Regions from separate parts of the Weissella sagaensis genome, predicted to be linked through region 2. Evidence: predicted binding sites of a transcription regulator. Region 2 holds the regulator's gene; the other holds the start of a gene.
The links. The regulator Rex, encoded in region 2, represses fermentation and respiration genes when NADH is low (regulators of the CRP and FNR family bind a similar motif). The targets are predictions, from matches to a motif close to TTGTGAANTANTTCACAA.
Positions count from the first base shown of each region.

Region 1: the regulator Rex is predicted to act here: its motif matches at 1,520-1,537, upstream of G7Y65_RS07235 (alpha-hydroxy-acid oxidizing protein).

Region 1 is NZ_BLKA01000006.1:84,032-87,431, forward strand. It holds gene G7Y65_RS07220 (SemiSWEET family transporter) at 1-47, shown strand, start outside; gene G7Y65_RS07225 (VOC family protein) at 199-582, shown strand; partial or broken gene G7Y65_RS07230 (LOG family protein) at 670-1,236, shown strand; gene G7Y65_RS07235 (alpha-hydroxy-acid oxidizing protein) at 1,641-2,735, shown strand; gene G7Y65_RS07240 (formate/nitrite transporter family protein) at 2,785-3,400, shown strand, end outside.
Region 2 is NZ_BLKA01000005.1:63,456-66,855, forward strand. It holds gene G7Y65_RS06555 (Gfo/Idh/MocA family protein) at 1-106, shown strand, start outside; gene G7Y65_RS06560 (DEAD/DEAH box helicase) at 133-1,470, shown strand; gene G7Y65_RS06565 (redox-sensing transcriptional repressor Rex) at 1,650-2,285, shown strand; gene G7Y65_RS06570 (metal-dependent transcriptional regulator) at 2,412-3,068, opposite strand; gene G7Y65_RS06575 (hypothetical protein) at 3,250-3,400, shown strand, end outside.

The DNA.
Region 1 (3,400 bases), on a different contig from region 2:
GTATATTATTTGGTATTGTCACTATTTTAACAATATACGTTCATTAAATTTAAATATAGATGATTAAAATACCTAATTACTATTACTCTTAGTCGTTAGGTATTTTATATTTGGTAATTTTTAATAATTGTCATTATTAAAGTAAACGTTTACAATAGTATTAATTAATCGCATTTAACAAAAATTTGGGGGCATATAATGGCATTAACTGATTACTTTTCAGGATTGCAGCATGTTGGTATTCCAGCTTCATCATTAACTGAAGCGGAAACATTTTGGACAAAATTGGGGTTTAAAAAAATTGGTGATTTTCCAGTCGGGAACGTTATCTTTATGCAACGTCAAAATTTAGTAATTGAAGCATGGATTGGGGATGACATTGTGGGAAAGCCTGGGGCTATCAATCATATTTCCTTAGATGTCACTGATGCTGAAGCAGCATTAGTTGAAGCAAAAAAAGAAGGCTTTAATTTAATTGATCACGATATACAACATTTACCATTTTGGGACAAAGGCATTAAATTTTTTAATGTACAAGGACCAGATGGCGTTATTGTTGAATTTTGTGAAATTGTTAAATAATAGAATAGTTGACATAAGCCATTTGCGTTAGATATTGTTCCAATTCAGATGGCTTATTTCATTAGGTATAATTAGAAAAGGTTATTTATGAAAAGAATCGCAGTATATTGTGGTGCAACAATGGGTAATGATAATGCTTACCAACAAGCAACAAAACAATTAGCTGACTACTTAGTTGAGCATAATTTAGAACTCGTTTATGGTGGCGGAGGTGTTGGGTTAATGGGCATGTTAGCAAATGAAGTTTTAACAAATGGGGGCAAAGTTCACGGTATAATAACAGAGCAATTAGTACAATGAGAGGTCGCTTTTAATAAATTAACAGACTTAAAAGTAGTTGAAAGTATGTCAGTACGTAAGGATATGATGTTAAAGTTATCAGATGCTTGTATTGCTTTGCCGGGTGGTCCAGGCACACTAGAAGAAATTATTGAAGCCTTTTCATGGGCAAGATTAGGAAATAACCCAAATCCATGTGTGTTTTTCAACGTTAATGGGTATTATTCTCCCTTAGAAGATATGTTTGATAATATGGTGATAACAGGATTTTTAACGGTTGCAGATCGTCAGAAATTATTATTTTCTGATTCGTTAGATGAAATATTTAATTTTATGGCACATTATGAACCACCTCAGATTAGAACCTATAATTAAAATAGGTAGTCACTGCTAGATTTATTAATAACACAGTGTATATATTGAACATTTGTCTTGTGTGTATAACACGAGGCTTTTTTATTTTCTTAAAAAAATTAAAATGACTATACTGCTTCGCAGGGGAAAATCACAAACTAACTAGATTCATTTTATAAACCATTTAGCCAAATAAATACGTATTTGAGTCATTATAAGTGAAGAAATCATGCATAAAATTAGCAAAGTAATCATAAAAGTATGTTTTTATTTTATTTATTTTTATATACCAATTTAGACTATTTTGTGAATTTTTTTAGATTTACTATTGAATTTTATTTAATAACAACGTATCATGTATTTCGTAGGGAAAATGTAAGCGGTTACATTTTTTGTAACTTAAATTTTAAAAGGGGATTATATTTATGAGTGAGTACGTTGCTAGTACACGTGAAGGAAAAGTAGATTTTGTTAATACCAATGATTTAGAAGAGGCAGCTAAAGAAACCATTCCGAGTGGGGGATATGGTTACATTCAAAGTGGTGCTGGGGATTTAATTACCTATAAGCGTAATGTTACAGCTTTTGATAAAAAAGTTATTGTACCTGGTGTTTTGCGCGATGTCGAAAATCCAAATACAGAAGTAGATTTTCAAGATATGCACCTAACAGCCCCTATTATCATGGCACCGGTTGCAGCACATGGATTGGCCCATGTTGAAGGAGAAAAGTATTCAGCAAAAGGGGTTTCAAATTTTGGATCTATCTTTACGGCATCTTCATTTGCATCAACAACGCTAGAAGATATTCGTGAAGCTGGTGGTCAAGATGCCAATCAATGGTTCCAATTTTATATGAGTAAAGATAATGGTATTAACGACCAAATTATTGCAACTGCAGAACGTAATGGTTCGAAGGCAATTGTCTTAACAGCTGATGCAACTTTGGGTGGTAATCGTGAAGCTGATAAACGTAATCACTTTACATTTCCGTTGCCAATGCCAATCGTAGCAGCATATCAATCTGGTGTGGGTCAGAGTATGGATGCTGTCTATAAATCAGCTAAGCAAAAGTTGGCACCGCGTGATGTTGAATATATTGCTAGTCATACAGATATTCCAGTTTACGTAAAAGGTGTACAAAGTGCGGAAGATGTTTATCGTTCATTAGATGCTGGTGCTCGTGGTATTTGGGTAACTAATCATGGTGGTCGTCAATTAGATGGTGGCCCTTCAGCATTTGAGTCATTAGAAACTGTTGTCGATGCCGTTAGTGGTCGAGCACCCGTTGTCTTTGACAGTGGTGTTCGTCGTGGACAACATGTTTTTAAGGCGCTAGCAACTGGAGCCGATTTAGTTGCTATTGGTCGTCCAGCTATCTATGGGTTATCGCTTGGTGGGGCAACAGGTGTTGAACAAGTATTTAATTTCTTTAAGGATGAGTTGGCATTAGTGATGCAACTTGCTGGTACGCAAACCATTGATGACGTTCGCAACTTTACATTGCGTGATGCCTGGTAAGTAGTCATATAGTCAAAAGTAGTCATATAGTCAAAAGGAGTATGTACTAATGGATGCACATGTTTCAACATCAAAACCGGCTCAGTTACCCGATTTTGATGTAACAACACCGATTGATTCAGTCAATGAAGACGTAGTTGAAAAATCACCACTATTTAGAAAAATAGACGTTGCTTTAATGAACAAAGTCTCGCTGTTTCAAAATAGTTATGCACGCTATGCAGCGCGTGCCATGCTGGCAACTTTGTTCTTAACGTTAGGAACGGCCGCTGCATTCGGAACAGCATTACAAGCAGAAAAATTGTTACCAGGTTCTGGTAAATTTACTTTTGCTTTCATGTTTAGTTGGTCATTGGTTATGATTATTTTCATGGGAGCGGAACTAGGAACGTCCAATATGCTGTTTGTGACGGTTGGGGTTTATCGTAAAAAGATTCATTTCTCAACTGCTGCTAAGGTTTTAGGAACAACGTTGTTATTTAATTTAATTGGGGGGATCTTCTTTGCTTATCTCATTTCATTAACGGGTCCGTTCCAAGATTTACCATCAAGTAATTACCTATTTGATGGTATCGCTGGTAAATTAAGTAAATCATCAATTCAAATTTTTGTCGAAGCCATTTTTGCTAATATTATTGTTAATACGGCCTTCTTCATTAACCTAC
Region 2 (3,400 bases):
AACTAAGGAAGCATACGAAACATTATTGACACTAAGTCAAACTGTTAACCAAGTACTATTTGACTTACGACAAGATGCAGGTATTGTATTTCCTGCAGACAAGTAGCACTGGTTAGATATTAAGGAGAAAACATGGATTCCCGTTTTGAAGAACGTTTAACAAGTGTTGGATTTACAACTTTAACACCGATACAAGAGGCAGTTGCTAAGCCTTTAGCAGAAGGACAATCAATTGATGCTTTAGCACCAACTGGGACTGGTAAGACACTAGCTTTTACATGGCCATTATTGCCAGAAATAGTACCAAATGATGGTGAACAATTATTAATTTTAGCGCCATCACAAGAGTTAGCCATGCAAACAACAAGAGTTGTGCGTGACTGGGCAAATATTTTGTCACTAAAGGTATTATCATTAACGGGTGGTGCTAATGTTAAACATCAATTAGATCGATTAAAAAAGCATCCTGAAATTTTGGTTGGGACACCAGGTCGTGTTAGCGAACTCATTGGTAACGGTAAACTAAAGTTAAAGCGTTTACGAACGGTGATTCTTGATGAAGCTGATGAATTACTACGTGATGATACAGCAAATCAAATTGATCAAATCTGGGATACAATTGCAGACGAAGACGTACAAGTTGCTTTGTTTGGGGCAACAGAAGTTGATAAGACAAAAGCGAGTGGTCTTTTTGAACGAGATTTCTTACGCATTGATCAGCGACATGTAGAAATTCCAACAGCAATTAAGCATGAATTTTGGCCAACAGCACGTGATCAACGCCAAAAGCGTTTACGTCAGTTAGCAACGCAAAAACATTTCCAAGCAATGGTATTTTTTAATACGACAAAGCAACTAAAAATTACAGCTAGTTTCTTAGCCCATGAACATGTGGCAATGGCAACTTTGGTACGTGGTGATTCCAGTACAACACGTGCTAAATCGTTGGATAATTTTCGTAAGGGGACAGCAAAATTCTTATTAACGACTGATGTGGCTGCTCGTGGTTTGGATATTCCTGATTTACCAGCAGTTATTAATTTTGATTTGCCACGTGATGGTGAAACATATACACATCGTGCTGGTCGTACTGGCCGTATGGGTAAAGCAGGGTTAGTGATTTCATTTGGTAATGATCATGACCAGCGTGATTTAAAGAAATTAGTTGCTGTTGATATTAAAACAGTTACTGGTGTTAAAACGATCGTATCGCATAAAACGAAGGCATTAACTTCATCAGCAGATAAAGCACATAAGGGTTCTAAAACTAAAAATACAGTTAGTGATAAGGCTCGTAAAGTAGTTAACGATACAAAAAATAATGACGAACCAACTCAAAATACGCAGTCAAAAAAGACGGTTAAGAAGGCAGTTAATACGCAACCAACGGTATCACGACAAGATCGATTAGCCAAAGAAAAGCATGCAAAAAGAAAGCACCGTAAGAATAAGGGAAAGCTAAAACACTAGCCGATAGATATACCAATATTTAGAAACCGCTTACAAAATAACGCTTATTTGTGAATTATTAATTGTTATTTAGTTCACAAAAATTACTGCATATGTTATGATAATAGGTAGTATTGGTTTCACAATGTTATTTTTTGCTTGTGAAACTTGTTAAATTTTGAAAAAAGAGGTCGAACCAAATGGTTGAACATGATATTCCTAAAGCAACGGCAAAGCGATTGCCAATTTACTATCGTTATTTAAATTTGTTGCTTGATTCTGGGACTGTTCGCGTTTCATCAAACGAATTATCTGAAGCGGTAAAATTTGATGCTGCAACAATTCGACGTGATTTTTCTTATTTTGGCGCATTAGGTAAACGTGGGTATGGTTATGATGTTGAAGCTTTGATGAATTTCTTTGGTGAAATTTTAAATCAGGATACGTTGGCTTCAGTTGCATTAGTTGGTGTTGGAAATCTTGGACAAGCATTATTAAACTTTAACTTTCATCAAAGTTCTAATGCGCGTATCGCAGCAGCATTTGATGTTAAACCAGAAATTATAAATACCATTCAATCAGGTATTCCAGTTTATAGTTTAGCTGATTTAGAAAAACAAATTATGGACCAACGTATTGATGTTGCAATTGTAACAGTACCAGCAGATGTGGCACAAGATGTTGCTAATCGTTTAGCGAATGCTGGTATTCGTGGCATTTTAAATTTCACGCCATTACGTTTAGATGTACCTAATAGCGTTCGTGTACAAAACGTGGACTTAACAAACGAATTGCAAACGCTTTTGTATTTTATAAATAATTTTGGTGAGAAATAAACCAAAACTGTGACGTTGCATATACGCAGACTATCAATTATGTTAATAAACAGCGTTATAAAAAGGACACTAAGCTAACCATCTAAAAAATGGTTGCTTAGTGTCCTTTTTGTCTATAATTGTTAGTTAATCATTAACATAAATGAAGTCGGCTGCATGTTGGGTTACTTGTAACGTTGTATCATTTGATACTAGCACTAATGGCCCGTCAAATGGTAGACGTTCTTTAATTGTCCAAACTGTATTAAGTCCTAACTTAAGTGTCTCTGTATATTGCAAGAGTTCTAAGTCTTCAGTAAAACTATTAATTTTAACAGTTTCACCGTCACTAGCTTCACGTAATGAACGTAATGATTTAGGTGAGTAGTGGTGTTTGATGTCGGGGATAACGAGACCATGTGGGCTTAGGTTTGGGAAACCTAAATATTTATCGAGGGCATTAATGAATTGATCGTCAGCATCGTGATCTAGGTTATCGGCGTTTGAGTGTGCTTCAGAAATTGATAATCCAAGTTTAGTCGCACCAAAAGTTTCTATTAATCGGTGTGAACGAATTAAACGTAGGGCAGTTTCACGACCAGGTTTTGTTAGAGTAACACCATAATAAGGCACGACATTAACTTCACCGGCTTCTTGTAATTTTGCCAGCATATTTGATACGGATGAAGGTGTAACATTTAAGTGTTCAGCAATTTGGTTATTTGAAATTTTGGTTGATTCATCGCCGCCACTTAATTCCAATATAGTCTGTAGATACTGTGTTTTCGAAATGGATTCGGTCATAGTGTAAAAATTCCTCGTTTTGTATATTGATTAATAGGGTTAATTATACCATAAATCTCCAGTAATATTCTTTTCGAGTATGAATATTTTTATATGCTTGAAAAAACAAAAATGATTAGTTATGATAAAAATATAGAAGTTAATAGGTATAAGTTGTTGGTAAAATAAGTGGAGGTTAATCATGCCAGAAATTAAAACAAGTTATCATCATAAGTCAACAGGCTGTGCAAGCATTCATCATTTACTGAAGAATACACGAGATATTCCGGATCATATGGTTGAGCAATTAGTTAATTCATTAGAAAATACGTTAACATGTCAGCCTGAAATAT